Regions from separate parts of the Peribacillus sp. P4_B1 genome, predicted to be linked through region 2. Evidence: riboswitches for the same ligand, from Rfam matches in the RefSeq annotation. Region 2 holds a riboswitch; the other holds the start of a gene.

Region 1 (16,431 bases), on a different contig from region 2:
TCGAGATTTACTGCATGGCAGCTTGAACATTTGTTTTCGTAAATTTTCGCGGCATCACCAGCACCAGCCGTTGTCGTTTCGCTATTTTTAGCAGGCTCTTTATCTGCAGCATCATCATTTCCACCGCATGCTGCCAAGGCCAAAGAAGTACCCAGAACTAAGGCTAACCATTTCATTTTCATTGAATTTACCCCCTCTGATTTATACCAGTACAAGAACATTATACCAATTTCATTCCAGTTTAAAACCCTCCACAAGTACCTCCGGTGCGTCGATTACAATTACAATTGCTTTAGGGTCAACTTGTTTCACCATTTGTTTCAATTTGGTGAATTCCGACTGATCTGTTACGCACATCAATATATAGGACGAGTATCATCCGTATAGCCGCCATATCCCGATATCCCTGTAACACCACCCCCATCATGGCAATTATGGCCGAACCAACAATCACCCATCAATACTCCATTAGGATGCTTCGCCTCCCGGTTTCTTTTCCTCTATATATAGTATTGGCCGAAAGAAGCAGAACATCCCTTTTCATATCCTGTTAATGTCAGCCAGAGGACGTGTTTAATAGGTCATTCAAGGATCTTTCATTCATAAGAAACCATAAAAAAGCCGGACCGCGAAACGGTCCGACTTAATATCTTATAATTTTGAACGTAAGTACGCATCAATGAACATATCAATATCCCCATCCATGACAGCTCCCAAGTTTCCGGTCTCCGCACTAGTACGGTGATCTTTAACCATGGAATACGGGTGGAAAACATAAGAACGAATTTGGCTTCCCCAGCCAATTTCCTTTTGCTCACCGCGGATTTCATCCAAATCCGCTTGTTGCTGTTCGATTTCACGTTGATACAATTTGGCTTTCAGCATATTCATGGCTTGGGCCTTGTTTTTGATTTGCGATCTCTCGTTTTGGCACGTTACCACAGTATTGGTAGGTAAATGGGTGATCCGGACTGCCGAGTCAGTTGTATTGATATGCTGACCACCTGCACCACTTGCCCGGTACGTGTCGACTTTCAAATCTTCCGTGCGTATTTCTATATTGATCGTCTCATCGAATTCCGGCATAACTTCACACGAAACGAATGAAGTATGGCGCCGTCCCGATGAATCGAAAGGAGAAATACGGACTAGACGGTGCACGCCCTTTTCCGCTTTCAAATAGCCATAGGCGTTATGGCCTTTGAAAATTAAAGTGACACTCTTGATTCCAGCTTCATCACCTGGAAGGTAATCAAGGGTTTCCACTTTAAAGCCTCTTTTTTCACCCCATCTTGTATACATACGAAGTAGCATGGAACCCCAATCCTGGGACTCCGTTCCGCCTGCACCTGGATGAAGTTCAAGAATGGCATTTTTCGAATCATATTCTTCACTTAGTAAAAGTTGAAGTTCAAAGTCATTCATCTTTTGTGAAAGAATCGTGATTTCTTCTTCCAGCTCAGCCAAAAGTTCTTCATCATTCTCTTCTTTCACTAGTTCATATGTCAAATCCAGATTTTCATATGATTCATTAAGGTCGGACAATTGATTCACTTGTTCTTTCAAAGCATTCGTTTCATTGATGACAGTCTGTGCTTTTTGCTGATCATTCCAAAAATCAGGATGTGTCATCTCATTTTCAAGCTGTGCGATTCGTGCCTCTTTTTCACCTAAGTCAAAGAGACCCCCTAAAGTCCGTTAATCGTTGCGCTGTCCGTTCGAGTTCGTTTCTAATTTCTGCCAATTCCATTTCTCTTCACCTCATTAAGTATGTTAAAAAAAATCCCTGTAGAGGGATTCGCTTCATTACAAATTAACCTCTTCAAACTATATGCAAATATATTGCTTTATGCAAACTAAACATGAAAAGAGGCGGCAAGCGTTAAACTTTACCGTCTCATAATCATTATACACCTAACTTTAGCCTAAATTACCATGGCAATTCTTATATTTTTTACCGCTGCCGCATGGACATAACGCATTCCGGCCAACGTCTTCCTTTTTACGGGCAGGGGCCTTTTTCACTTTTCCCCCGTCTTCTTCCTTCGGGTTGACCGCTTGTCCTTTTATGACTTCCTTCCGCTCTAAATTGTTGCGGATTTCAGCCTTCATGATATATTTAGCGACTTCATCTTCCATAGAAGCAATCATGGCTTCAAACATTGCGAAACCTTCAGATTGATATTCACGTAACGGATCGATCTGGCCATAAGCACGAAGGTGGATCCCTTGGCGCAATTGCTCCATTGCATCAATATGGTCCATCCACTTACTATCGACTGCACGAAGAACGATTACTTTTTCGAACTCACGCATTTGTTCTTCGGATAGCTCTTCTTCTTTTTGGTCATAGCCTTCTTTCACTTTTGCTAAAATGAATTCAACCAATTCCAATTCATCTTTTCCATCTAAATCATTTACAGTGATTGAGCCTTCATTGAATAGGTTACCATTCAGGTAATCGACTAGACCTTGTAAATTCCAGCCTTCCTCATCGCCCATTGGTGCAAATGCGGCAACATTGCGCTGGATGGATGCAGTAATCATCTTTTCGACGATTTCACGTAGGTTCTCACTTTCCATTACATCGAAACGCTGCTTATAAATAATTTCCCGTTGTTGACGGAGAACATCATCATATTGCAGTAACTGCTTACGTGAATCGAAGTTATTGCCTTCGACCCGTTTCTGTGCGGATTCAACGGCCCTGGTCACCATTTTACTTTGAATTGGCTGGGAATCATCCATACCAAGACGTGCCATCATGCTTTTCATGTTATCCGAACCGAAGCGGCGCATCAATTCATCTTCCATTGATAAATAGAATTGAGTGACCCCTGGGTCTCCTTGACGGCCGGAACGACCACGCAACTGGTTATCTATACGCCTGCTCTCATGGCGCTCCGTACCGATGACAGCAAGTCCACCAAGCTCCTTGACACCTTCACCAAGCTTGATATCCGTACCACGTCCTGCCATGTTGGTAGCGATTGTGACTGAGCCTTGATTACCTGCATTCGCAATGATTTCCGCTTCACGTTCATGGTTCTTTGCATTCAAAACATCGTGAGGGATCCCTTTTTTAGATAAATAGGCAGAAATGACTTCAGATGTTTCGATGGCAACCGTACCGACAAGCACAGGCTGACCCTTTGTATAACGTTCGGCGATGTCTTCCACGACAGCCTTGAATTTTCCATCAGTTGACGCGTATATAAGATCTGCCCGGTCATCCCTAACGATATTCCTGTTTGTCGGGATCGCGATGACATTCATATTATAGATATTGCGGAATTCCTCTTCTTCCGTTTTGGCTGTACCAGTCATACCAGAAAGTTTTTCGTACATCCTGAAATAGTTCTGGAACGTAATCGTCGCAAGAGTCATGCTTTCATTTTGAATCTCAAGGCCTTCTTTCGCTTCAATCGCCTGGTGGAGACCTTCACTATAACGGCGGCCCTTCATCAAACGGCCAGTGAATTGGTCAACGATGACAATCTCGCCTTCCTGGACCACATAATCCACATCCAAATGCATGGAAACATGCGCCTTCAACGCCTGATTAATATGATGATTCAAAGTAACGTGACTAATATCGAACAAATTATCGATGTTAAACGCTTTTTCAGCTCGGTTCATCCCATCTTCGGTCAGCTGAACACCTTTTGTCTTTTCATCATACGTGTAATCCGTATCTTTTTGTAACGTTCTGACAAACGCATTGGCTTGAATATAAAGCTGGGCCGATTTTTGTGCGGAACCGGAAATGATCAAAGGCGTTCTCGCCTCATCGATCAATATCGAATCGACTTCATCAATGACAGCAAAGTGCAATGGGCGCTGTACCATTTGTTCTTTATATAACACCATATTGTCACGTAGGTAATCAAAACCTAGCTCATTATTCGTGCTATACGTAATGTCAGCATTGTACGCCTCTTGTTTTTCTTCTTTAGAATGACTGTTCAAATTCAATCCGACGGTCAAGCCAAGGAAATCATACAATACACCCATCTCAGTAGCATCACGGTGTGCCAGATATTCGTTGACAGTAACGACATGTACACCTTTACCAGTAAGCGCGTTTAAATAAACCGGCATGGTGGAGGTTAATGTTTTACCTTCCCCCGTTTTCATCTCGGAGATATTTCCATCATGAAGCGATGCCCCACCCATGATTTGAACACGGTAAGGATATAAGCCCAGAGCACGCTTTGCCCCTTCACGCGCAACCGCAAAAGCCTCAACTAGCAGATCATCCACTGTTTCCCCGTTTTGATAACGCTCTTTAAACTCACCCGTTTTGGCACGCAGCTGTTCATCCGATAACGCAGCCGTCTTATCAGCCAGCGCTTCGACCTGATCAGCGATTTTTTCCAAACGCTTTATTTCCCGCTTATTCGGATCAAAAACTTTATTTAATATATTAAGCATTCAATAACGCTCCTCTATTATGGTAATGATCGTTCAATAACAAAATTCATATAAGTAAGAAGAAACACACCTTCTATTATTACAATCCACGCTTAATTTTACCACTTCTACCCTAGAGGTACAACTTCATGTCACTTACCTGGTATAGACCTGAATACAATTCTTGCGAAAAACAATGGATAAATGAAGAGTAAAACTGTTAAAATAAAAGGAAGTATAAAAAATATATTGCAAACTCCCCACTATTCCAAATGAACTGAGAACTATCCATAACCTTCCATCACTAGATCTGTGTCCTTCTCTAGCGATAGCATGTCAAGGTAATCAAACCTTACAGGCTCCATGCTTTGAATGATTTAATGTGGGCTACTCAAACTTATAAGCAGAAGATAAATAGAACATGTTTCGAGGTGGTATTGATGATTGGTAAACGTGTAAAAAAACTGCGAGAAGAAAAGAAAATGTCCATGACTGAACTCGCCGATAAAGCGGGGGTGGCAAAGTCTTACTTAAGTTCGCTCGAGCGAAACTTACAAACGAATCCTTCTATTCAATTTCTTGAAAAAATCTCCGCCGTGCTTAACATTCCTGTTGATGCCCTTCTTTACGATGCACCAAATAAGGAAAACTTGGACACTGACTGGATGAAAATCGTTGAGGAGGCTATGAATTCGGGTGTATCAAAACAACAATTCAGGGAATTCATCGAGTTTAATAAATGGAGGAAAGATAAAGAAGAATAGTAGTTTAATAATCTACCTACATAATCCGGAAGAATACAGCTTGAATGAACCAGACTTGCTAGAATCTCATGGAAGAACAACCCTATAAACAGCTAATGAATTGAACCACTGTTTATAGGGATGTTCTCGCTCCTTTTCAGTACTCAACTTCCATCGTTCTCCTCTAATGTAACCTCAAGGCTTTCCCGTTCAAAAAAAGCACTAATTTCCTCTTTTTTGAAACCCAAGCTCCTTGCTTCTGAAATCAACTTTACCCATTCTTGATCTATTTCCACATTAGCCACCTCTTCTACCTCCTAAAATACTCTTTGTATTTCAGGCAGACCAGCCATCGTAGTCGCTAAACCTTAGACCTGTGCCTTTGCGCCCTAATCTTCCAATAAGTTTGCCTTTGTCGTGTTACTATTACCGAATACATTACTTTTAAACATATTATAACGGATGCACACTCCATATATTGCTATTTTATGTCGGTAATCCATCTAAAAGCAAACCTTTTATCCGACAAAATATTACAATATTAGGAATATTTAATATTAATTCAATCATTATCAAAGTCCTATTCATATTCGCTTTTTTATAAAATGGGGGATACTGCCTTCATTAACCATCGATGGGGCGTATTAATTCTCTCTTTAGGTGCAACCAATTTTTTGCACAGTTAAGTCCTCACCGCAAATCGGGCAAAGCCACTTTCCATATTCGGCACTGCTAAAGGAAGCCCTATAGTATTTATGGCAATTGTTTTGATATAAAAAACGCCCCCTCTGCACCTTGATCAAATGTTTTTTATTAAGAAACCACTCGTTCTCTTTAAAGAATTAACAACTTGAGCATAGTACAAAAGTTGGAGGTATTTGAATAAGGTAAAAAAACGTCTATCTCGTTAAAGAACAAGAATTTTTCGTTAATTACAGTCATTTTTTATACCTTTTGATTATATCCATTTAACTTTAGTAAAATAGTAATGAAATAATCATCGGCTATTAATGTAATGGGAAACTACCAAAATGTATAAAAAAAGCACAACCCAGAGGCTGGGTTGTGCTTTCGATCTAAGATTAATATATTTAACTAGGTTCAATTAATCCGTAGCGTCCATCTTTACGTCGGTACACCACGTTCGTTGTATTAGTATCCGCATTCGTATATACGAAGAAACTGTGACCAAGCATATTCATTTGTAAAATGGCTTCTTCACTGTCCATCGGCTTCAAATCAAAGCGCTTATTGCGGACCACTTCAATATCAGTATCCTCTTCAAATTCATCCACCACTTCGTCAACTTCCGTATTGAAGGCGAATGCCTCAGGAGTCGTAGATAGGTTGTTCCGGAACTTACGATTGACCTTCGTTTTATGTTTACGAATTTGGCGTTCAAGCTTATCATTGATCAAGTCAATGGCAGCGTACATATCCGCATTTTCCTCTTCAGCGCGAAGAACCAAATTCTGCATAGGGATCGTCACTTCGACTTTGGATGTATTATTGTTCACTTTCAAATTCACTAACACATTTGCATCTGGTGTATTGTTAAAATATCGTTCTAACTTGCCAATTTTCTTTTCGACGTATTCTCGAATTGCTGGAGTTACCTCAATGTTTTCACCGCGTACGTTGTAATTCATAAAGTGAGTCCTCCTTAAATTAAGACTATACAGTTAGATTCTACAATACCCCTCCGGTTCCCTTTAGAAACACATCATGAAATATGTCGAAATTATGAAGCAATTGTCGGAAGGTTTTGGAAAGGGTTGATGTCTGCCCTAGCTTCATTATAACAAATGCCTAGCAATAAAGAAAAAATTAAGCCCGAATTATTTACAGAAAATTTAAAAATATTTAACATAAAAACCGTTTGGAATCCAAACGGCTGGGTAATCAATTTCTTTTATCGTAGAACATGCCATCGATTGATAGACTTTCATAGGGGTTCGTGTATTTATTAGATGATTTTTTCTTCTTATTTATTTCCTGGATGTCCCCCTTTATCTCCAGCTTTTGGAGATAAAGCATGCGATCGACCTGTTCGTTAAGTAACATTGTTGCACGGCCAAGCTGTTGCTCTTCACCAGTAAAAGGCGGTTTGATTTGAGAAAGAAGTTCATCCCGCTGGTCAATCAGCTGTGTGAACCTTTCTATTTTATCTTCACGTTCTGCAATCGTCCGATCTTCCAAAACGGCAAGTAATTCAACAGTCAAATCATGAAACGTTTGAATGGTCATTACACTTGACCGCTTTGTGTAAACTGTTTTTTCCGGTTCATCTGAATAACTTCCTTCCAGGTATTACGGAAGTCAGTAACGAGTCCCTCGACCTCTTCCAAGGCTGCAACATCATTTTTCATATTCGCCTCTATCAGACGTCGGTTCATGAAATCATACAGACTCATCATTTCCTTGGACACTTCGACATCCATATTCAGCGTCACCATCAATTCATGGACAATGTTTTGCGCCTTTATGATGTTGGTATTTTTCACTTCGATATTTCCTTCTTCAATTGCTTTTTTCCCAAGCATGATGAACTTTATGCAGCCATTATAGAGCATTAATGTAAGCTCTCCCGGGGATGCTGTATTGACTGAACTTTGTTGATATGATTGATATGGATTATTTATCGCCATATTTATCTTCCTTTCCGACTTGCCTTAACTAAAATAAGAAGCTAACGATGAACTTTGGCTGTTTGCCTTTTGAATCACTTTTTCCATGGCCGTGAACTGATTGTAGTAGCGCGATTCCAATTTCATTAACTTTGCTTCAAATGTTGATATCCTCTTATCCAACCCATCAACCAATTTTCCAATTGTAAAATTGTTATTAACATATCCGGCCTTTCCGGCCTTTTCAGTAATCACTTTCATGGATGATTCTATATCATCCCGTAACCGGCGCGCGAGGCCTTTATCGCTTTTCTCCGTTCCATTGGCCATGAACATATCATAAATCGCATTGGGATCTTCACTAATGGCTGCCCGGAGCTTGTCCTCATCAATCGTTAATTTACCGCCCTCCAAATAATTCTTGGTCGTAGTGATACCCAAACTGCTGAGATTGTTTTTTCCTGTGATTCCATCCACCGAGGTGTATAGGGACGTTCTCATCGTAGTTAGGAGACTTTTTAGTGTTGAGTCACTTTTTAACGTTCCGCTCTTCGCTTTCTCATCCCACATCTTCACTTCATCTTCTGTCATTGCCTTCTTTTGCTCAGTAGTAAGCGGGGTAAAGGAGCGATATTTCGCTTCACCTGTTTTATCCTGAACCTTTTTAATGATTTCATTGTATTTATTCACAAACTGAGTGATTGTGTCCAAGATGGAATCCACATCAGCCGTTGATGAGAATGTGATGGTATCCGTCGTTTTCTGCTTAACCGTCATTTCCACTCCATTGATTTGAAACGTATTCGAAGGCCGGGAAATGTCCAGTCCATTATAAGTAATCGATGCATTTTCCCCTTTTGCGCCGCCAGCCCCTTCATTATTACTGCTCATTTTTAACACTGCAAAAAAATCTCCGCTACCCCCTAATTCAATTTCAGGACGATCATTTACATCACCGGTATTTTTAGCAGTGATGGAAAACTTCTGGGAGGTTTCATCAAAAAATAGAGTCACTCCCGAGTTAGCATTAATTTTATTAATAACACTCTCTAGCGTATCGTTTTCATTAAGAGTAAGCGTATACGGTTTGTCCATTGTTACTCCATCTTTTACTTCCGTATCAAAACCGCCATCTTTATTGATAGCCAGTATCGTAATATCTTGAGGAGTCGTGATACCCAATTCCGATAGTTTCTTTTTGGAATCAGTAACTGCTGATTTATCTGTACTGGTCATGGTTGCTGCTTTGGCAAGCCCATTCACCTTGATATTTCCAGTAAAATCACTGGTCGATCCCACATTTCTCACCGATACTGCATCTGGATTCGATACCGATATTTTCTTTTTAATAAAGGAAGACTGCTTCCCAACCCCATCACGAATGAGTCTATCCAATTCTGATAAAGATGTATTTATCGAGCGGTAATCATCCCGCTGCCACTCGGAATACTGCTTTTTCTGTGTTAATTTATCCAAAGGCACCCGTTCCGCCTGCATCATACTCTTAACTAATTCATCAATGTCCATTCCACTCGCAAAACCACTGATTCTTACCACAATCAATCACCCGCCTATATTTTTTCATCCACCATAATCCCGACAAACTCTGTCATTGCCGCATAGAAATCCAGTAACTTCTTAGGAGGGATCTCCCTGATCGTCCCATCCGTAACGTCATCCACAACCTTGACATAATACTCATTCAGCTCCTCATGATACTCAAAATGGATGGCCGTTTGTGTTGGATCCAGGAAGGTGTTCAAACTTTCCACTACTTCATTCACCTTTTCTTTAGCAGGCTCATTAATAGATTCCACACTTTGTTCTGAATAGGCAAGCGTATTCATTTCACGTTGATAATATGAACTAATTCCGTCTGAGATTGCTGTTCTAAGCTGTGAGGAAAGAATATTCGTGGACAAACTCTCCAGCATCTAAATAGCCCCCAATTTGATCTGTTTACTTTTTATATCGGTAATTAAGGTTTTATTTTTAGTCACTCATAGATTTTGGTTGCACCTGCAAATACTCATTAATGATCCTTTGCTATAAAAGAGATTCTACTAAAAAAACTCCAGAAAAATATTTGGGGTCTAGTTGATTTCCACTCCAGGCACTCGCTTTCCGCGGGCGGTCCGGGAGACTCCTCGGCGCTTTTTCGCCTGCGGGGTCTCCCTTTGACACGTATCTCCCGCAGGAGTCTCGTACCTTCCGTTCCAATCAACTTTGTTCTAATATTTAGATAGAAAGCCCTTTACCTACAATCTTGTTTAGGACTTCCCTTTTTATTCAAATAATCAGCGAACATACTAAAAATTGATATATCCCATCCAGCTTGTGATTGATAGCTGTGTTCACAGTCATTTCACCATACACATTACTGACATCTTCAGCTGTGTATTTTGCAGTGCCATCATACTCTATTAGGATTATAGCCATAAGGTTCCTTGGTGACATGAACGAATGGTCCCTTCCTTTTTAAGGGGCAGTAATCTCTTTTTTTCTACATCACAGTGTTCCTTACACCCTTCAATCAGTACAAATAAAAGAGCCTGACACAAAGTGTCAGACCCTTTATTGTTAAGCTAACTATTCAATTACCGAAGTAACTGAAGAACGCCTTGCGGTTGCTGGTTAGCTTGAGCTAGCATTGCTTGTGATGCTTGCGCCAAGATAGAGTTTTTAGTTTGCTCCATCATTGTTTTTGCCATATCTGTATCACGTATACGTGATTCAGCAGCAGTCAGGTTTTCAGAAGAAGTACCTAAATTGTTGATAGTGTGCTCTAAACGGTTTTGGTTTGCACCTAGTTTAGAACGCTCTGCTGATACCGTATTAATTGCGTCATTAATTTTTGTAATCGCTGCAGCAGCACTAGCATGGGTCCCTACATTTAATGCTTGTTCAGTTGTTTCGTTATTAGTTCCGTCTGTTACTGCTAATCCTGCATTATCTGCTCCTTTAGTAGAAATGCCTAAAGCTTCTGCACTCATATTTCCAATATCAAGAGTCAAACTTTGTTTTTCATTAGCCCCAATTTGGAATTTAAGGCTCTTATCCGGGTCAGCAGGAACTGCGTCGACCTTTTCTGCACCCTTAGTAATTTCTGTTACAGTTCCAACGCCGTTACCAATCAAGGCAGCAGAAGATTCTTTGTCAGCTTTTTGAGTTAAAGTAATTTTTCCTGTTCCAGCATCAACAGCTACAGAATAGTTATCTTTAAGTGCGGCATTACCTTCGATGGCAGCTTTTAATGTATCTGCATCACTGAATTTACCTGTAGCTGGATCCTCATCCCCGGCAGCTACAACTGTGAATGTTTGACCACCAATTTCAATTGTATCGTCTACAGTGGTGGAAATTGATCCAAAATCAAATGAATATTCTCCTGCAACTGCTGGTTTCCCTGCCACTGCTGCTCCATCTTTGTCGCCGTTTAATAGTTTTTGATTATTGAACTCAGTTGTGTTAGCGATACGGTTAATTTCAGATGTTAGGGAATTGATTTCTTTTTGGATTTCATTACGGTCTGTACCAGTATTGGTGTCTGTTGCTGCTTGTGTAGCAAGCTCACGCATACGTTGCAGAATATCAGTCGTTTCGTTTAATGCACCTTCTGCAGTTTGAATCAAAGAGATAGCATCTTGTGAGTTACGGGAAGCTTGGTCCAAACCGCGGATTTGTCCACGCATTTTTTCAGAGATTGCAAGACCGGCAGCGTCATCGCCTGCACGGTTGATACGCATACCTGATGCAAGTTTCTCCATTGATTTAGATTGAGCATTCGTTGCACTTGATAATTGACGGTGCGTGTTTAAAGCTGAGATATTGTGATTGATAATCATTTTATGTTTCCTCCTTGAGTTTTAAGTTCCCACGTCCATGTGGTTGTTTACGAAAGCAATGGTTAAGTCTATTTCACTGCTCATCGTTGTATATTTAATATCGGCCTGCTTGGAAACATATTTAGCGGGTTTTCAAGGTTTTTTCTTGAAATACTCATTTATATTTTCCAGAAGATTGGTTTTTATTTCAGAAGCTTCGCTATTTTCTTGCTGGATGGACAGGTAGATTTCCTTCCTATGGATATCGACGCTTTTAGGAGCATTGATACCCAGTTTAATTTGTTCTCCCTCAACAGCCAAAATCGTAATTTCGATATCATCGCCAATCATGATCGCTTCGTTTAGCTTTCTGGTCAATACGAGCATCATTCCTCCCCCTGTTCTGCTGGAGGTTCAATCAATCTGTGCTTTGTACGGTATTCACTGCCGTTCATGATAAATTGCTTTCCCGTTTTTTTAGAGGCATTTATGATGATGGGAGCCTGAAGATTCGCCGTCGTTTCACTGAAAGGGTCTTGAATCGTTAATATGACGAAAGTAATGACTTCCAGTTCCGTTTCTATTTGTAAAGAAGATAATACCTCATCCGGAAGCTCCACTTCGTAATCACGAAACACTTCAAAAGGATTTGTCACAATGAAGGCAACCTCTTTTGTTTTTACAGATTGCAGGACGAAAAAGGGCGTGTCATCCAGAGTTAGCAAACAAAACTGTTTTTCTTCTAGAAATCCTGGTATCCCGCTATCAAATCGATAAATCTCTTCTTCCACTAATTCGATTTCGCCATGAAATTTTGTTTGTAGAATCATCATTGTTTCACTCACCTATCTCATCCGGAAATAAATTGATGAAATCTATATCCAGCGCATTTTTTTGTAGAATTTCCACATCTGCACTCCCTGGTGTGTATGTATGGTTCGGTCTATTGATTCGAGCATCAATGATCGGTCTTTGAGCGGTTGCTTCAATCTCCACCTGGGCCGGCTGATAGTCAAGCTTCATGCTGAAATGAGAGGGAATCCACCCAAGATTGAATTGCTTCTCCGGCCCTTTGCTGTTTCGCCTGGCCTGTTCAGCGAGTGCATTACCGCCTTTTTCAATATGCCTTAGCTCCGTCCCCTGCTGAGCACGTCTTGCCATACCAGCCAGCCAATCTTGATATCCCTGCCGGGCAAATTCCTCCACTCGCTTTGAAAGGCTTTTTAAATCCATATCTCCCCTGGCTTGTGACTGGTCGATCGTCAGCTTGCCTGGGGCCGTTCGGATTTCCAGGATTGCTTGCGGCTGTTCGATAGATTGGTCCGCTGCCTTCTGTTCGATTTGCTGTACAGGCTGTTCTATATTCAATCCAATCTTCATTGAGGTGGATTGCAATCTAATTTGTGGAATCTGCATCATCAACACTCCTTAAGAGAAAAAAGCTATCCTTTTAAGAATAGCTTAGCGAAGAAAATCCAATAAACTCGGTTGCATGATTTTTGCACCGATACTTAATGCAGCACTATGGATACTTTCCTGGGTCGTCAAATCCATGATTGCTTTTTCGATATCGACATCCTCATTTTTCGAAAGGATTTCAGTAGCAAAGACCTCCTGCTGTTTGAGGCGGTCCGTCATCAGCTCAATCCGATTCTGCCTTGCGCCAACCTGTGCTTGCATGCCTAAGAAAGTATTTATGGTTGCGTCAAGTCCTGCCAGCGTGCCACTCACGTCACCACCGTTTTCAAGTGCGTCGATTGTTTGGTCAATGCTTCCCCCAGCGGCAAGCGCATCACCAAAAATCTTCGAACCGTCCGTATTGATTTTCAGGGAAATCCCGGAAAACACTTCAAGGTTTATGTCTCCTGTGCCATACACCGTATTCCCATTCCCATCTTTAACGGAAGACGGTCTCACATTTGTATCCTGGCCGTTGAAAATATACTTACCGCCTATCTGTGTGTCGCCAAGAGTTATGAGATGTTCTTTTAATTGCTTTATTTCCTCAGCAACATTTTTCAGTTGTTCGCCTTCATACGTACCATTGCTGGCCTGAACCGTCAGCTCACGTATCCGCTGCATGGCGGAAACAGCTTCAGAAATGGCATCATCCGTGCTGTCGATCCAATTTGTCGCCTCGGCGATGTTGCTCTGATACTGCCCTATTTGATTGAGGTTTGTCCGGTACCCCATTCCCATCATGGCAGCGACAGGGTTATCGGATGGTTTGGAGAATTTCTTTTGAGAGGAAACCTGCTCTTGCAGCTTGGCCATCTTCTCGTAATTGCTGCTTAAATTGCTTAACATATTATTGGTTAGCATCGATTGCGTTACCCGCATGTTCGTTCACTCCCATTATCGGCCTACAGTGCCCATTCCGTTTATGATTTTATCGAGCATTTCGTCCATCATCGTCATCATTCTTGCAGAAGCATTGTATGCTTGCTGGAATCTGATCATATCGGTCATCTCTTCATCCAAGGATACAGAACTGACAGAGTCTCTATTTTGGTTAACGGATGTAGCAAGCACGACAGAATTGGAAAGGTTCTTTTGGGCGCTTTGAGAATCCACACCCAGTTTTCCGATGATTCCGGAATAATATGTGTCGAAACTTCCCGTCAATTCCTTTGAATTTTGGTCTTTAGTCGAGTACTCACTAAACGCTTTCTTCTTCAGGTCAGCCAGGAGTTTGGCATTTTCATTATCCCCGGATGCCCCTCCGCTTTTAGCGCCTGCGGCAATTTTCGAGGGATCCTTTACGATTTCACTATTCACCTTGATGCTTTGGGCAGCGCTCTTACCTGGTTCTATTTCAAAGAAGTCCAATGTTGAAGCATCGCTATCACCTAGCGCATATCCTTGTTTGTGGATGGCATTAAACTCGTTCACAAAAGCCGTCGTCATATTATCCAGTTTTTTTAGCATATCAGGATACGCTCCCCCGATCGTACCATCATCCTTTTTATAACCAAAATTGTTGATCAAACCGGATAGTTCTCCCGAGAATTTGTAATCCGTCATTGTTTTTGAACCGAACTTCACTCCGTCTACCATACCTGTCGTTTTATCATAGCTAACTTCAACTTTCGAAGTTCCCACCATCCCAGTTTGGTTAACACTTACTAGATTGATAGGCGGCACATAAGACGAACCGTCTTCTTGCATCAATTCGATGTTGTATAGCCCTGCAGCTACATCGCTGGATCTTCCGTAATCCGTCGGAATGACGTTATTCACTTTTATGCTGACAAGCTGCGAAAGTTGGTCTACAAGTACATCACGTTTATCATAAAGGTCATTTGGAATATATCCATGCGGCTCCACTTTACTGATTTGTTGATTGAGTTGATCAATGCTGCTAATGAGCGTATTGATTTCGTTCGCTTTGACGTTTATCTGATTACCGATATCCGTTTGAACGCTCGTTAGCGATTTGTAGTAGTAGTTAAGGGTATCCGCGACCATGACGCCCGTTGAGGCAACGACTTCACGGGCCCCGGAGTTTTCCGTATTGGCCGTCAGCCCTTGCAGCGAATTCCAGAACTTCTCCATCGTGGCAGCTAATCCGCTGTCGGTTGGTTCATTCATGATCCCTTCCATTTTAGACAATGATTCGCTCATGGCCCCATAAAAGCCGATTTTATTACTTTGTGTCCTGAATTGTGCGTCCAGGAAACTATCCCGGATCCGCTGAACCGTTTCTGCCGCCACCCCTGTCCCGATTTGTCCAGCTACGCGCGGGCTGTTCAATCCGACAGTTGGAAAGCCAGACGTCTGTACCAGGTTGACCCGCTGCCTTGAATATCCTAATGTATTGGCATTGGCCACATTATTCCCTGTCGTGTACAAGGCTCCTTGAGAGGTGGATAATCCGCGCTTTGCCGTCTCAAGACCCATAAAGGTTGAAATCATTTGCTCAAACCTCCATCTTTTTTCTGTTTCTTAAGCTTTTGAATCAAACATTGCCATGACGCTTTTTACCGGCTTTTTAACCGAATCCCCATAATTCAAGTTCTGATTCTGCGGCCTCAGCATATCCAAAGAGACATTGATGAATTGAAGGGATTGATAGATTAATTGCTGATTTAAACCGTTCCGCTCTTTCAGCTTAGTCACTTCATCAATCAATTCCGCTTTTAGCCGCTCAATGATTTCCGTTTCAACTGGTCCTGTCAGTTCCGTTACGGCATGGATGGAGGCCCTCTTTCCCACGGTTCCATTTACTGCAAGAAATTCCTTCACTGCCCCCTCTCTCTCCATATCGGTTTGGCTGATTGCTTTAATATGCTTTTGTTCCTGAATCAGCAGGGCAGTAATTGCCTCGGTATCACTTGCTTTCAAAATGGCCGTTTTTCTTATCGCTAATTGATTGAAGCTTTTATGAAGCTTGTTCAATTTTTCAAGCGATTCGATGATGTTCCGTGCAGACATTTTGCTGCCTCCTCTGCTCATAAATGAAGGACGGAAACTGGTCCCGTCCACTTCATTCAAACTTTAGTTCATTTCCGGTAAAAATCGATGAGACCTTTAGCCGTTGCCTGCGCATTCAATTTATAATTTCCGTTTTCAACTTGGATTTTCAGTTCGTCCACCTTTGCTTGTCTAGCAGCAGGAATTGGAGATGATTGCTGCATTTCTTTTGCCGCTGAAGAAATTTCAACTTTATCCGAGGCATTGACCTTAGACCCTTTGATATTCCCCGTTTTATTGGCTTGAAGATTATACGGGTTAACACCTGTCATACCGATGTTATTGATTTTCATATTCCAGATCCTCTCCTTCGGACGATTTTTTTAATCCCATAACAATATGATCCTTCAG
Region 2 (16,431 bases):
ACGACCAGCAATCCCTATCATGCAATCAATCCGGCTATCCGAAGCCGTTGCCAGATTTTCGAGCTCAAATCCTTGGAAACCAATGATATAACTACAGCTCTGGAACGGGCACTTCATGATGAAGAGCGGGGGCTTGGTGCGTATGAAACGGATGTCAGCCTTGATGCCCTTACCCATTTCGCGACTTCTTCAAACGGAGATGTCCGCAGTGCCCTTAACGCTCTTGAGCTCGCCGTCATTTCCACAGAACCCGATGAGTCCGGAACGATTCATATAGATCTGCAAATTGCCGAAGAATGCATGCAGAAAAAAAGCTTCTCACATGATAAGGATGGAGATGCCCATTATGATGTTCTGTCGGCTTTCCAAAAATCAATTCGCGGAAGTGATGTGAATGCAGCCCTTCATTATTTGGGGCGCTTGGTCGAAGCCGGTGATCTTGTCAGCATTGCCCGCCGCATGGTGGTCATTGCCTACGAAGATATAGGTCTTGCCAATCCTCAGGCTGGTCCCAGGGCCCTCGCTGCAGTCGAAGCCGCTGAACGGCTCGGTTTTCCTGAAGCCCGGATTCCACTTGCCAACTCAGTGGTCGAGTTATGCCTATCACCCAAATCGAACACGGCCATTGTCGCAATTGATGCAGCGCTTTCCGACATTCGCAGCGGCCATAGCGGAGATGTACCGGACCATCTTAAGGATGCCCATTACAAAGGAGCCACAGATCTCGGACGCGGCATCGGTTACCTTTATCCGCATGACTACGAGAATGGCTGGGTGAAGCAGCAATACTTACCGGATAAACTGCGCAGCAAAAAATATTACAAACCGAAAAAGAGCGGGAAATTTGAACAAGCCCTGGCATCGGTCTATGAAAATATCGAGAAAAAGAAATAACTCCGGATCGCTTTAGACCCGGAGTTTTTTTATTGTGGGAAATGAAAGCTTTTGACATGTCTCATATTGACAAAGATCGCCTCCCCATGAGCATTCACCATCTCAATGATGCCATCTTTCACCGTACTGAGCTTACCAATATTCTTCGGATGCATCCCTAAGTCGAGCACCACCAGTTTATTGGTCAGCTTTTTCATCTGTTCCTCCAATGTCCTGGCCCAGCTTAAAGATGAGATCTGTGCCAGTTGCTCTGATTTATTCAAACCGTAAGGGCCTTTTTCATCATTTGTAACCGAAAGCCACTTCAAATGATCCATTGAGATGAACATCGTTTTAAATACGGGCGAATAAAAGACGAAATAGTTATTCATGATTCCCACGATATAGCCATGAACCGAGTGTTTTTTCGTGAGCAGGATTTCAACGAACCTCCCCTTCGCATTCATCAACAATTTTCGGAATGATGTCTCTTCGATCTCCAGCTCTCCTCCCGACCCAAACTCCTCTTCGATCATTGGAAAGGAAATATTCTTAATGTGCCTGAATGGAATGTAACGGTACACTTTTCCAGTATACAAGACGATGATGTCCGAGCTTTCTTCAATTAAAATCCCCGCTTCATGTATATTCCCTGCGAGCTCAAGTTCCATATACTGTCCTATATGTTTTGATAACAAGCGTTGCTTCCTCCTTTCTATTGAAATCAATCAAACCAAACAGTATGCTTTGTTCCAACTTGAAACCAGGTTACCAGTCATAATGGTTGCTTGGCCATTTTTTTATCAGTTCCAAATAGCATTTGAACTGATAAAATCGTCATTAAAAAAGTTTATAGAATGAAACATCTCCCATCATGGGCAAAAGCGGCATGTCCACTTTCCATAAGAAGGCACAACAACTCCATATTGGTTGCTGTACCTGTTTGGTATTTCTTTTACCGTGGGTTTTGGGTTGTTGCTTTGATTAAGTTCTCAATCCATATTTGCTTGAACGTATTTACTCGAGGACCCCGAAGTCCCCCTAAACCTCCATTTGATGAACTGCTTGAAGAGCTTTCGTATGATGAACTGCTTGAAGAGCTTTCAATGAATGAACTGCTGCTTTCAACAGAAGAACTTTCATCTAATGAACTGCTGCTTTCAACAGAAGAACTTTCATCTAATGAACTGCTGCTTTCAACAGAAGAACTGCTGCTTTCGTATGATGAACCTTTTCTTTTGTCTGAAGAACTGCTGCTTTCGTCTGATGAACTGCTACTTTCGTCTGATGAACTGCTGCTTTCGTCTGATGAACTGCTGCTTTCAACAGAAGAACTGCTGCTTTCAACAGAAGAACTGCTGCTTTCGTCTGATGAACTGCTGCTTTCGTCTGATGAACTGCTGCTTTCGTCTGATGAACTGCTACTTTCGTCTGACGAACTGCTACTTTCGTCTGATGAACTGCTGCTTTCATCTGACGAACCTTTGCCTTTGTATGATGAACCGCTTGAACTGCTTCCTTTTGACGAACCTCCAGCTGAAGTGCCTCCATTTGCAGAGTTTGCACCTTCTGCTTCTGCTTCGCGATTTTCATTTACCTGTACAGTTATAACTACGAATTGGATATGATCCGTTGTCACATAAAATAATTCTTCATGATGAACAACGATAAGGTGGCTGTCAGTAACTTCCATCAGGATGCCCTCAACTTTATTAGGTCCTCCAGCACTGACGGATACCCAATTGTGGACTAACCGTGATAGTAAGCCGTTAATTGTTTCTGTACCGTCACCAAATTGAGGCAATAACTCATTGTCCGCCAGCTCCAGCACTGTTACACTTTTAATATGGGAAATCGGGTATAGAACAAGCCCGTCATTCTCACTGGATAAAATTAAAAATTCCTCTTTTACATCTACAACCCGGCCAACTTTTGATGCCGGACCGCCGCCATTCACTTGAATGCAGCTAGTTTGAAGTGATTCCAGCATACCTAAAAAATTTGCTGGAAATACTGTTTCTTCTTCGTTGATCGAACATAAATCAAGTTGAGATTTTTTCGCATTCCTCACAACAATTTTCAAATGCTCGATGGCGAAATATACGAGTTGATTTTGTTCTGTTTGAATCACGATATAATCGCTCTGCACTGTTAAAAGCTTGCCTTCTCTAGAATCAGGCCCGCCTTTAAACGCCCTGACAAATTTCCCTGTTAAAGCTTCAAGGTACGGTAAACCAACAGTCTCTTCCATTTTTCCTTTAGCCTCCAATAGTTATTTATACTTTAGTGATATCCGTACTGCATATATATGCGCCTTCTTTCTAATACGGACTCTGCTAATCACCCATTTTGTAGTAAATCATCGTACGCCTAGAAAAATGTTATGAAAAAAACTCTTTCCATTCTATTAAACTATTAAAAAAGGGCCTTCCTTTTTAATAAAAAAACTCCGGAATTTTCCCCGGAGTTACTTCATCATTTACCTTATTGAACGAAATGGCCTTTCTTCCAAGTTACTTAATAATTCCGTCATTTCCCCTCTACTGCTTAACCAAACGCTTCCACACTGGATAACGGCAAATTCATCTCGATCAGCAGAATTGAAAAGGATCCTTGGAAGCAGCCAATAGATCTTTATATACCTCCCATTTGCAAAACAGACTTGCACTCCCTCATAACCTGAAAGTCTGCTCGTATGTCAGGAAAAAAAAAGAATACTCCAAATGGAAATTTGGAGCATGACATTTACCTATGTTTTTCCTTTAGCCACCCGATTACCGATTTCCCACCGTTTTCGCGGAGATCCTCAGCTTCTTCCTTTCCAATGGCATTACCATCCTTGATCACGATCACCTCATCAAGGATTTTCTCGATTTCCTCGATTTCATGAGTGGCCATGATAACCATTTGCCTTTCAAAATCGATATAAGACAGCAAGCTCCGTACTATCGACTCCCTAACCATAACGTCCAAACCTGAGAATGGTTCATCCAATAGCACGACCGGTGCCTCCCGAGACAGGGCCAGCACTAATTTAAGCCGTCCCCGATTACCTTTCGACATCGTACGGACCTTCTTCCGGACATCCAATTTCATGAATGCCAGCATTTCAATTGCCTTATCCAGGTTAAAATCAGCAAATTGCGATGCATGAAAATCAATATACTGACCTGCGGTAAAATTGGTATAGAAAAAATCAAGCTCTGACAGATAAGAAACAACAGAAGCCGTCCTCCTGCTTACCGGCACCCTATCGACCGTCACCTCTCCATGATCCGGTTTCGCGAGTCCGGCAATCAGTTTGAGCAATGTTGACTTACCGCTGCCATTGGCCCCCAACACCCCATATATCTTCCCCACTTCAAACGTGAGTGAAACACCATCAAGGGCAGTAATGCTTCCATACTTTTTCGTTACATCATGCAGCTCAACCGTCATTTTGCATCCCCCTGCTTCTTCAGAAATTGCTGTACCGCTGTCAGCATTTCTTCTCTCGACAAGCCGATTTCTTTCATATTTTCAACGAATGTCTCGATAACTTCCGTTTGAATCCGGGTACGCAATGATGCAATCAGCATCGGATCATTTTTAACGAATGTACCCTGCCCCCTTCTCGTCTCCACAATTCCATCCCTCTCAATCTCGGTATAAGTACGCTGGATCGTATTCGGATTGACACCCATCTCGACTGCCATTTCGCGGACCGATGGCAGCTTATCCCCACTCTTTACCTCACCCCGTACAATTGAATAACAAATTCGATCGGCAACCTGTAAATAAATCGGCTTTGAAGCATGAAAATCCTCTGACATCCTTTACACCTCAATCTTTCGGTCCAAGAGCCAACATGAAGCGAGGAACAATATCACTAATGCGATAACATCCAACCCGCTTGTCAAAAGCGAAATATTCCCTCTACCTTCTAGATAAAACTCCAACTTGGCTTGAGACAAGCTAAACGACGAACCGTTAAAAGCAGGTACAGCCCATAGATCATCCAGTTTCTTATATATCTCGGTATTTCCAACCCAATTTTTCACCAAAACCATTCCTATAAACAGAAAGGACACAATCAGCCAACGAATATTTTTAATAAGCTGAATCCTTGCGAGTGCATGATACACTACCCATAAAAACATCATTAGCACGGCAATGACAATACTGGCCGCCGCCATAACCCCGCCTATCTGTAACAAGCCTACTAATCCCGAAAAACTTTCCACCTGAAAGTCTGGCTGAAAATAACCGGTCGGAACCCTAAAAGCCACAAATACTAAACAGCAGGCAAATAAAATTGAAACCACCTGAAAAAGCACACTTGACAATAATTTACTTCCAAGCAGCATCGCCGCAGACTGGGGATTATGAATCCACAACTGCGTCTTCCCCTCATAATTCAAACATCCAAAAATCAAAGAGAACATAATAAATGGTTGTAAAAACATGATTATCCATGTGCACATATAAAAAAGACCTGCAACTTCCAAATACCTTGATGCCAATAAAGCAATAAATACTAAACCAACCTGTGCAACCAATAGCCAGAGAAGTGTGGATTTCCCGATCAGCCACTCCTTTATCATTAAACCTTTAAACGAATTCAACTTCCCAACCCCTTCATTATTGTTCTAGTTACATAGTACACAGTTACACCAATATATGTCAAAAGCATTATAAAATAACAAAATATACTATTCTTTTATAGTGAATTTAAATATAATAGATGAAGTGGTTACTATAAGAGGAAGGAAGTAAGATATGAGACATGAAAAAAAGACGAAAAAGAAACGGACATGGCTGAAGGTAGTCGGTATAATTGTCCTACTTTTCATATTAGCTGGGGGAGCGTTTGCCTACTCCTTATGGAATGCTCTAACTAAAACCGTTGACTCAATGCATACACCCATAGACCGTAACACGGATAAACGTACAAAAGACCTGGCACTATCGGATCAGGAGCCCTTCTCGATGCTCATGCTCGGTGTCGATGAACGTGATGGCGACAAAGGCCGTTCAGATACAATGATCGTCTTGACGGTCAATCCACAAAAGAAGTCAGTCAAAATGCTAAGCATTCCGCGTGATACACGGACCGAGATCGTCGGTCATGGTACACAGGATAAAATCAACCATGCGTTTGCCTTCGGCGGCGCAAAGATGTCCATGGATACTGTTGAGAACTTCCTCGATATCCCGATCGACTATTATATGAAGATCAATATGGAAGGATTTAAGGATATCGTTGACGCAGTCGGCGGAGTGACTGTTCAAAACGATTTGGACTTCACCTCCGATGGCATTCATTTTGCGAAAGGTTCGCATACTCTTAATGGGAAAGAAGCCTTAGCCTATTCACGAATGAGGCATGATGATCCTAATGGTGATTTTGGCCGTCAGTCCAGGCAACGTTCCATCATCGAGGCTGTCATCAGGGAGGGTGCGAGTGTTTCCTCTCTGACGAAATACAATGATGTCTTCGACGCACTAGGCAATAATATCCAGACGAATTTGACATTTGATGACATGATGGACATCCAAAAGAACTACAGGGACGCTAGCAAAAGCATTACCCAATCATCCATAAATGGCAAAGGAACGAAAATCGACGGAATCTACTACTATATTGTGTCGGATGAGGAAAAAGAAAAGGTTCAATCCGAATTAAAAGAACAATTATCCATCAAATAAGAAAAAATGAAAAAGCTGTCCGGGCCTGCATCCCGACAGCTTTTTCATTTTCACCGTCCAATAATCTGACAAAAAACGAACACCAATTGTAGAGATTTGTTGGAATTTTTGTTGTTTATTAGGCATGAAAAAACGGTATAATCTAGTATGAGCCGATACTTACATTTCCCCTTGCCCCTTTCATCACTTGACACTATTATTCTTTGGACCCGGAATTCCATCAACCATCATTCATCAACCATAATAAATAATCCTAAACAAAAGGAGTGGATTTAATTGAAAATCAAAGCAGGCAGCTGGGCTATGCTAAGCACACAGGACAAAATGTTTATTCTGAAAGCCATCAGTGATCGCTCAAGAATGAAATATGTTTCATGATAAGTAGACCCATTGGATCATTATACGAGAGCATCGCCTCTCCCTTTTCACTAAAACGAACTTGTGCCTGAAAAAGGAGAGGAATCTATTCAAACTGATAATTCCATAACAAACGCCATTCGCCTTTTTCTTTAACGACATAGCAATCCTGTTCCAATGTAAACACCCCAAAACGAGAATTGAAGACCTGTGTAACTGGAATTTTAAAGGCCGTTTTATGCACCCTTCCATCCTTATCCAGACTCCAGTTCTTCACTTTCTTAACACGGCCTACATCATACTGAAAGGTCTCCACATCCATATGCTGTAAAAACACATGGGAGCGGTTTTGCACATAATCTGCCCGATTCGGAAACCGCAGCTTCATTTCAGAACTTAACAAATCCCAGGACTTCCCGAACTCCGCTTCGCTTTCATACTCATAAAAATCTTCCACCACGCTTTTTGAACCGCTCGGCCAAAGAAAAATGATCCAAGCCCCTGCAGCAAATGCCAGGAGAATAATCGCCAATGCTCCCAGTGGAACCTTATTCTGTCTCCTCACTCATCAATCACCCTCACAGGTTATCATTCATTTATATATATAGGGGAAAACGATAAAAAAGAAGCATGTTATTAGACAAAGCCGTTCTCTTTTGAGGTACCGCATGCTAGTTTATTAAATTATTGTTGTATTCCCTTTATGCGGTCGGAATCCCTCTAACTTCGGCATGTTACTTTCGCTCATGTGGAGTCATTCCAAGATGGGCCTTTCTTTTAGAAAATTGCAATGGCAGAATAAATGTGTAATAAACACATTATCGTATTTATTATTTTATCGTATTTTGCAAATATCTTTTTATTGAGTTAACATTGGAATCTGTATAGCCATCGACTTATGGAATAAAAAGATTTCCATCCTTCAAAAACACTAAAAGCAGTGCGATTTCACTTGCGAAATCCACTGCTTTTACTTGTTTTCATTCACTTTTTCCTGTGCGGACACTCCAAAAGAAAGCATATGGTTAGTAGTTTATGTGAAAGGATCTCTCAGATTCTAGGACTTCTCCATCGATAAAAGAAAAGAAAAAAGAATATTCCCAGCAAACCGCCAAACGTGTCCAGCATGACATCCTGCCATAAGGGAGTTCGGCCACCTGTTAGTTTTTGATGCAGCTCGTCAGCACTTGCATAAAAAAGGATGCATAAAAAAGCGCCTGGAAACGAAAGAACAGGATTCTTCACAAAACGGCGCCAAACACCATATGTCAATAATCCAAACACAAAAAAGATAAAAAGATGGGCACCCTTCCGAAGGAAAAACTCCAGAAAACCATTCACCCCTGCTGTTTGGGCACTCACTTCAACGCCACCATACATGAATGAAATGCCGCTTAATCTATCATACCAATACGGCGTATTGAACTGTGTCAATAAAGGGGAAATGCTTTGCTCCTCATACGTTTGCGAGGAAAAAAAGAAGATGACCATCGCCCATAAAACGAGCAAACCCGGGACGTAGTATCTACGGATCATATCCTATCAGGTTCTTCCATGATCCCGCTTAATTTCTCCTTAATCTCCTCCACCAGTTCATTTACAGTAACATCCTGCCCAGACTCTCCTTTGGCAAAAGTGTCTTTTAAAATATCAAAAAAATCCATTCGAATGTTCTCCACTCCAATATAATTGAGCCACCATTTCATACTGTTGTCCTAATCCTTTTTTTCAAAAATAAGGAATATAGCTCTTTTTATTTGATAATCACATATAAAGTGGTGATTGGCAAGCGGAATTAATCTACAAAACGGTAAAATCTGAGTTTTTAAAGAAATAATCACAAAAAGTTCATAACTGATGGAATATTAAAATCATCAGTTGAATAGATGCAGTTCATTTGTTGTAAGAGCCAAATGAAAAAAAACAAAAAAGGGGTGATTCCTCAGCCCCTTCGATACCCACTATTATTGCCCCATTAAATAAGTCATCAATGAAATCAATACTAAAGTAATGGTGATATAAGTCCCAATAAAAATTTTCTTGCTTCTCTGTTTCTTTTCATAAACTTCCTCGAACGTAATGAATTTGTTTTTTGTCATCAAATAATCTCCTTTTATTTTGATGGCAGCTATCTGACATCGCCTTCCGCGAAGTCCCTTTGCTTGATATTTATAGTTATATCGGCATATAACCGAAAACATTTAGGTATTATTCACTATATATTTTATCATACAAAGTACCTTAATTAATATATTCAATTCTACCAACAAGTCTTTTATTCCAAGGTATTCATTCTTAATGCAAAGCAATTATCCCTACCTGTTCATAGAACTGTTTTTTGGGCTGCAATTTGTTTAAACCATATCCATTTACCTATTAGTAAATAAAAAGGATAGAAATTCACCCTTTGCCAAAAATAACAAAAAGGATATCAACGAGAGGAAGAGAAAAATGGATGCAGAAATGCAGGAGAAATGCGGGGTATTTGGAGTGTTTAATCACCCCAAAGCAGCCGAACTAACTTATTACGGACTTCATTCACTTCAACACCGTGGTCAGGAGAGTGCAGGAATTGTGGCTAGTGATGGGAAATCATTCAGGAGTCACAGGGGAATGGGATTAGTTACCCAAGTATTTTCACGGGACATCCTTGATGGGTTAAGCGGAAATATGGCCATTGGTCATGTACGATATTCAACTTCTGGTGAAAGTTTATTGCAAAACGCACAGCCCCTCGTTTTTAAATATAGCGAGGGGGACTTGGCTGTTGCTCATAATGGCAACCTCGTAAATGCAAGGATAGAACGGGATGTGTTACAACAGCAGGGAAGCATATTTCAAACAACAACCGATACTGAAATTATTGCCCACTTAATAGCTCGTTCAAGTAAAAAGCATTTCGCAGAAAGCGCACCTGATATGCTTAAACGTATCGACGGTTCATTTGCCTTGATTATAATGACTGAAAAACAAATGCTAATTGCCTTGGATCGTCATGGGTTACGTCCGCTTAGCCTTGGGAAAATTGGCGAATCAATCATCGCCTCCTCAGAAACATGCGCTTTAAATGCGGTTGATGCTAAGTTCTGGCGGGAAGTTGAACCGGGTGAATGGCTTCTTATAGATGAAAATGGAATTCAAACTGGAAGATTTGCGGAAAAAGGTAAGGTTTCCCTTTGCTCCTTTGAATTTGTCTATTTTGCCCGTCCAGATAGCGTCATTCAAGGAAGAAGTGTCTTAGCAATCCGAAAGGAATTAGGTCAAATTCTGGCAAAAGAACATCCGACAGAGGCTGATGTTGTCGTTGCAGTTCCCGAATCAAGCGTCCCTGCCGCCATTGGTTTCTCCCAACAATCAGGAATTCCATATGAAATGGGGATTATTAAAAACCCTTATGCTGGTCGTTCATTCATTGAGCCCACGCAAGAATTGCGCGACTTAGCTGTTCGACTGAAATTAAGCGCTGTGCAAGAAATCTTGGAAGGAAAAAAGGTGGTATTAGTCGATGATTCGATTGTTAGGGGAACGACAAGCAAGCGCATTGTCCAATTGATTCGGCAAGCAGGTGCCATGGAGGTCCATGTAAGAATTAGTTCACCTATGGTTAGAAACCCTTGTTTTTATGGAGTGGATATGCCAACTAAGGAAGAACTATTTGCCAACAAACACGAACACGAACGAGCGATGGGACAGGTTATCGGGGCAGATTCATTAGCCTTTTTAAGCACCGAAGGGTTATTAGAGGCAGTAGATGTAGATCTTGGAGAAACTAGCAGTCGCTGTATAGCCTGTTTTAGTGGGGCTTACCCAACTGATATTTGATGGATATGCAGGCATCACACAAAAACAACTGTCTTTGTGTGATGCCTAAAACCCCATTTTCCTAATATTAAACCCGCGCGGTATTTCTCCCCCTGACAGTCGAACTCCTCGACCACCAATGAGTGTATCCTTTTATTCCGAGTCTTTAACTTTTTATCTTATAAGTTCATTATAATTTTGACCCACCCGAAAAATGACAACCACAAGGGCAGACTGAATAAGGTTCCCCATATGATTCCCTTCATAATATTTGCAGGTCCATCCATAATAAAAATCCCTCTCATTTAAGTTGATTTTAATATTGTGTCCATGATTCATTGTTCAGGATACCCTTTCATATGTTTTTGGTAAAAAAGTCCATAAAAAAAAGACTGAATATCAGTCTTCCATAAAGTAAATATTTATTAACTCATTAGGAACTTATTATCTCTATTACCTAAGATGAACTCCCGTACATCTTCAATGGATAATCCTAAATTTTTAGCCTCTAAAATTAAATAAACCCATTCTTCTAATTCATTTTTTGCTTTCATGACAAATTCCGCCCCATTTGTGGTAACTCAGCCGCCATAGCATTTAGCCTTAGACCTGTAATTTTGCGTCCCTACTTTTCAATAGGTTTGCCTTTCCCAAGAATATATTAATCCTTCATTTAAATCTATTGAAAAAGACTTTTTGATTCTCTGTTTTCATGGCGCTCAGCCATCATGTCCTCAAAAAAAATTCCCCTACTTTAATACTATATTAATATTAATTATACTTAAAAACGTAACAATTGCTCATAATATTATTCGTTTTTTTATGTCATTTTTCCACATCATTCATCAAAAAGTGACATTACAACATATAACTCAGGTAAAATGCGCTTTCTTTAAACAATTTTATTAAAAAAATAGAGATATAATCCTATAATTAACTCATATTTGCTATACTGAAAAAGTATTTCGAATCAATTGGCTTTACTAGTAATAAAATGATTCAGTTTTAATTAATTTTCCCTAAGAAAAAAAGCCAGCATTACAAACCATAATATGGCTGTAACCTGACTGTTTATTATATATTTTAGAGTTTACACACTTGATTCCATTTGGATCCCTAATAAATTGCTAAACATCCCTCTTTTTTCACTCGCTAATTGGTTATATTCACCGACCTGAATAATTTCTCCCTGATCCATGACCAACACTTGATCGGCATTGCGAATCGTCGATAATCGATGAGCTATTACAATGATGGTCATTTTTCCTTTTAATCTTTCAATTGCAGATTGAATCTTTGCTTCGTTTTCGGTATCCAGTGCACTTGTTGCTTCATCCAAAACAAGGATGGCTGGTTTACGCAGAATCGCTCTGGCCAGTACTAGACGCTGTCTTTCTCCTCCTGACAGGCGGACACCTCGATCACCTATGAGTGTATCCAAACCTTGAGGAAGCTTTCTGACAAAATCGGCAGCTGCAGCGAATTCCAAAGACTCCCATATGGATTCATCACTTGCATCAGGGTCAATGATCAGCAAATTTTCCCTTATTGTTGCATTAAAGAGAAATGGATCCTGTGGAATATAACTTATGGACCTCCGCAACGATAATAAGCGGTCATTTGTAAGGGGAGTATCATCTATTCTGACTTCACCCTTATTAGGCTGATTCAACCCCATTAAAATATCTATTAAGGTGCTTTTTCCGGCACCCGATCGCCCTACAATAGCCGTCATCCGGTTAGAGGGAATGTGTACGTTTATATTTTTAAGGGCATACGTACTCTCACTTTGATCATAACTAAAATACACATTACGACAATCTAACCCTCGTTTAATTTCAATAGGCTTGATATTTTTATAATCGGATTCATATAACTCTCTCGCAACTCTACATTCGTTTTGTAAATCCGACAATGCTTTAAAAGATGGAAGCGTAGATCCTATTTGCTCTAAATTAGATTGAATGCTAGTGAACCTTGGCCATAACCTTGAGAAAATAACCATGATCAGCATTAATTGTGCTGGCTGGGCCATGAACATCTTTATCGAAAAAAACACAAAAATGGCAATTAAAAGTGAAGATACGATTTTGAAGATCATTTGGGAAGTTGTATTTAACGTCGTTAACTTGATTCTGTTTTTTTCCATTCTCTCACTTAAAGAAAGAAACCAATTCAAATGAGACTCCTCTAGTGAATTACTTTTGATATCTTTCATTCCGTTAAGGTGATCTGTCATACCCGCTAAATATGTTTGTGTTAACTGAAAGGTTTCCTTTCCTATAGACTGAGACTTTTTCACAAATTTCCGGGACGAAAAAATAAGGATGAACCCAAAGGCTATTATAAAGCTCGTCATTGGAACAGATAAATAAAAGGCTATACCGATTTGAATGAAAGTAAATATAAGGGAGGCTATAAACTGTAAAAATAAATTTATCCCTGCACTCACATTGAAGGTTTCATTAGTCATGATGTTGATAATATCGGTTTTCCTCTTTTTTAGGTAAAACCCCCAATTCACTTGCAGCAGACTGCCATACGCCTCATCCCTTAACTTTCTAACAAAACCCTGTTGGATTTTCACTCCCAGGATTGTTTGATTCCGCTTAAATACACTTTGTCCTACCATTAATATCACGTAAACTCCAAGTATTAATATAAGACTGAGCGTTTCCGGGATTCCTAAGAATAATTCATTAACCCAGCTTAAGAAAGGAACTTCATCCGTTTTTATATCCATTACACCGGTCAATCCAATCAATGGGATCAATAAGAAAATTCCTACACCTTCTAAAAAACCTATTAAAATCATACAAATAAGATTGATATATAGAATTTTCCCCGAATAATCATGTATTCGTTTGGTAAAAAGTAAGAGATGCTTCATAATCATGTCCTCCATTCGCAGGCCCTATTTAATCGTTTTCCTCCATGTTACCCGGTGGCACCATATTTTATTGTGGTAAAGAGCGAAAATAGAAGGAAAGGTATTGGGTATCCACTTTTCTAAGATTATTAATTCACATTGAAGATGAAGAAATAAATGAGTATGTGTGGGGTTGGTGAAGCGTGGGCTCATGGATCTGCTTATATTCATTATTGATACTCAACACCTGGGGTATTATAAACTTCCTAATATAAGATTATTAACCAGACTCTTGTTCCGTCAGCTTCCTAGAATTGTTCTTTTTAGAGAACTTAGAAACAACAGTGAACCTATCCATCACTTCAAAACCAGTTAGATAAAAAGGTCCACTGCGTAGCCAAGCATGTGCAATGAGCCCTCCATTCTCATCTTTAGCTGTACCTAAATAGAGAGTACTATCAATCTTTCGTTTTTCCAGCATTTTCATACCTGCAATAGCTTTAACAAGACATTGGCTTTCCCATATGGTATAGCGGCTCATAATATTAATAGCCCTCGATACATTTGCTAAAGTCTCTTTATTCGCTGCATTCAAGTCATATGATGACTCTTCCATCTGCTCACCAAGTGTTGGGGCAACCTTTGAAAATGAAAGGCTTTTAAGATAACGGGCCCTGCCTAAATGTAAAAAAGCTTCGATAAACAGCAACTTTGTCTTAAAATTCAATCGAAGAAAAGTCTGAGCTTTCTTTATGATATTCATTTTTTATCCTCCTAGAGCCTAAAGATAAAGATTCATTACTAGGATTTGATACTAACTAAGCCTTGTTCTAACAATTGATTTAAAAAGTCAGTGACATGTGACATACAATCGGCTGGATCGACATTATATTGTGACTGCAATGTTGTAACTAACTCTTGAATTGAAATGGGTTCCTTCATTAACTCCCATATTTCTCCGCCCAGCTCACCTAAATTATAATATTTTCCGTTAGAAACGCTTAACATCACTTTTTCCCCATCCATATCACTTACTATGTTTCCTGGACTTTGGCTATATAGAGTTTTCGTATCAAGTTGATTAATATTCATGAACCATTTCCTCCCCTTTTAATACATGTAAAATTATTTCCGATAAGTCTGTTGCTGTAAAACGATTTGTTGGTCTGCGTATTTGAAAAAACTCAATTTTCTTGATCATTCTAGCAGAAGTATTAAAATGCCAGTCCATCAATCCAGACTTTTGGATAAAAAAATTACGGTATGTATGATGATACAATTTATAAAACCTTTGAAGAGATTGTATAGGCTTAATATCTATCTCTGAATCTTCTCCCTTGATCAATTCAAATACACCAGCAAGCGGGAGTGGTTCAGAAAAAAACTGACTTTGAACAGGAACAGCGAATTTATCTTCTCTAACAATGAGTGGCTGATAGTTATTTGAATCCATTTCAAAATGATTTAAGCTTTCCAGCCATAACTTTTGTTGAGGATATGAAGGTGTTACAATTGGTATATTCTCATGATTAAGAGTTACTGGTATGACATCATCACTCATGAGCTTATAGCCCCTTTTTAAGAAGGCTGAAGCAAGAGTCGATTTCCCAGCACCAGAATCACCAACAATCGCATATGCCTTTCCATCTATGGCTACCGCACTTCCGTGTATAGGAAGGATTTTTCTTTGCATCAATATGGCTCCCATGCAGGTCCCAAGGAGATAAAGTCGAATTTCATCTTCTTGTGCCGCATCAATTGGGGAAAATTCTATTCTATTTCCGCTTTGGATCAAGAAAATGGCCGTCTTGGAAACATGGAACATGATCCAGTCTTTCTTAATGACAAAATCATCATCAGGAACTGAATGCTCAGACCATAATGTATGTAAATCAGCTTTTTCGATAACAATATCCGTTTTACCATCCTCTACATTAATAGGAAGCAATTCAGGCAAAGGTATTTCACTTGAAATTGTTAAACCATACGCTTCATAAACCGTCTTTTTTTTGATATCGATCATATAAATACCCCCGAACAATAAATAACGTCTCTTCATTAGCTGGTCCTAATGTTTAATACTTTGTTATTGAAGTCATACCCCTATTAACTGGAATAGGGGCTTAGGGGAATCCTAACAGACTTTGTTGCGCAAAAAAAAGGTTAACTAAAAGTTATATCACCTTTAGGAGTATGTGATGGGAAAGCAGCATCTGTATATTCTCCATCAGTTCCAAGCATCGTTTGATTAACATCAAGAATTTCTAATTCAGGTTTTTTCCATTCCTTTTTCATAGTATTCACCTCCTTTTAATTAAATTGTTTTAAAAACCGATACACGATTAAACTTCGCATTAGGAACTTATGTTCAGGATTTGTAGCAAGTTCTGGTCCCGTTCCTTTTTTTATCGTAACTAATGCATTCTTGATCGCTTGACCATCCAGGAATTCCAGAGCTTTATCATCTGTGCTAAGCTGCTCTATCTCCTCTATGAATTCACCCCATTTAGGAAGCATCCGGTGTATCCAATCAACTCCTTGCACACCCCTGTACCTTTGGTTAAGCCTTACTCTATCGGGCAAGAAATTCACTGTAGCATTTCTAATCAGGGCACGATCCATGCCATCTTGTACATATTGACCTTCCGGAAGTGATAAACAAAACCGAATAACACGGATATCATTCGTCGGATCTCGCTTCCACAACTTGTATCGTAAGGAGAGCTTTGTGGAAAGCGTATTCCCTGCATTCCATTGAAAGATATCTTCAAAATGCTTTTTTCTTTCATTAAAAATATCAGAATTCGAATACCAGCCTGTTTCATCCATGCCGAATTCTTTAA

What was found. Region 2 has a riboswitch for cyclic di-GMP ahead of AC1DVK_RS04055 (anti-repressor SinI family protein). Riboswitches for the same ligand answer to the same signal wherever they lie in the genome.
Region 1: another riboswitch for cyclic di-GMP. It lies ahead of AC1DVK_RS02750 (anti-repressor SinI family protein); the one in region 2 lies ahead of AC1DVK_RS04055 (anti-repressor SinI family protein).

What each region holds. Positions count from the first base shown of each region.
Region 1 covers NZ_JBFUHM010000003.1:74,655-91,085, forward strand. The annotation lists gene cccB (cytochrome c551) at 1-182, opposite strand, end outside; partial or broken gene AC1DVK_RS02730 (YitT family protein) at 232-416, opposite strand; one part of gene prfB (peptide chain release factor 2) at 652-1,686, opposite strand; one part of gene prfB (peptide chain release factor 2) at 1,688-1,750, opposite strand; gene secA (preprotein translocase subunit SecA) at 1,921-4,434, opposite strand; gene AC1DVK_RS02745 (helix-turn-helix domain-containing protein) at 4,854-5,177, shown strand; gene AC1DVK_RS02750 (anti-repressor SinI family protein) at 5,321-5,461, opposite strand; cyclic di-GMP riboswitch class I at 5,493-5,577, opposite strand; gene hpf (ribosome hibernation-promoting factor, HPF/YfiA family) at 6,248-6,805, opposite strand; gene fliT (flagellar protein FliT) at 7,059-7,403, opposite strand; gene fliS (flagellar export chaperone FliS) at 7,403-7,804, opposite strand; gene AC1DVK_RS02770 (flagellar hook-associated protein 2) at 7,829-9,340, opposite strand; gene flaG (flagellar protein FlaG) at 9,355-9,717, opposite strand; gene AC1DVK_RS02780 (hypothetical protein) at 10,073-10,222, opposite strand; gene AC1DVK_RS02785 (flagellin N-terminal helical domain-containing protein) at 10,381-11,628, opposite strand; gene csrA (carbon storage regulator CsrA) at 11,761-11,994, opposite strand; gene fliW (flagellar assembly protein FliW) at 11,994-12,437, opposite strand; gene AC1DVK_RS02800 (DUF6470 family protein) at 12,445-13,023, opposite strand; gene flgL (flagellar hook-associated protein FlgL) at 13,069-13,947, opposite strand; gene flgK (flagellar hook-associated protein FlgK) at 13,963-15,522, opposite strand; gene AC1DVK_RS02815 (flagellar protein FlgN) at 15,553-16,041, opposite strand; gene flgM (flagellar biosynthesis anti-sigma factor FlgM) at 16,110-16,373, opposite strand.
Region 2 covers NZ_JBFUHM010000005.1:34,922-51,352, reverse strand. The annotation lists gene AC1DVK_RS04115 (replication-associated recombination protein A) at 1-894, shown strand, start outside; gene AC1DVK_RS04110 (DUF2642 domain-containing protein) at 924-1,571, opposite strand; gene AC1DVK_RS04105 (hypothetical protein) at 1,829-3,124, opposite strand; gene AC1DVK_RS04100 (ABC transporter ATP-binding protein) at 3,619-4,311, opposite strand; gene AC1DVK_RS04095 (GntR family transcriptional regulator) at 4,308-4,685, opposite strand; gene AC1DVK_RS04090 (hypothetical protein) at 4,689-5,477, opposite strand; gene tagU (polyisoprenyl-teichoic acid--peptidoglycan teichoic acid transferase TagU) at 5,632-6,561, shown strand; gene AC1DVK_RS04080 (hypothetical protein) at 7,025-7,483, opposite strand; gene AC1DVK_RS04075 (VanZ family protein) at 7,969-8,454, opposite strand; gene AC1DVK_RS04070 (YwzD family small protein) at 8,451-8,582, opposite strand; gene AC1DVK_RS04065 (hypothetical protein) at 8,883-9,017, opposite strand; gene purF (amidophosphoribosyltransferase) at 9,370-10,740, shown strand; gene AC1DVK_RS04055 (anti-repressor SinI family protein) at 11,145-11,273, opposite strand; cyclic di-GMP riboswitch class I at 11,292-11,375, opposite strand; gene AC1DVK_RS04050 (ABC transporter ATP-binding protein) at 11,810-13,609, opposite strand; gene AC1DVK_RS04045 (lasso peptide biosynthesis B2 protein) at 13,869-14,351, opposite strand; gene AC1DVK_RS04040 (lasso peptide biosynthesis PqqD family chaperone) at 14,390-14,680, opposite strand; gene AC1DVK_RS04035 (HPr kinase/phosphorylase) at 14,670-15,611, opposite strand; gene AC1DVK_RS04030 (paeninodin family lasso peptide) at 15,752-15,883, opposite strand; gene AC1DVK_RS04025 (lasso peptide isopeptide bond-forming cyclase) at 15,899-16,431, opposite strand, start outside.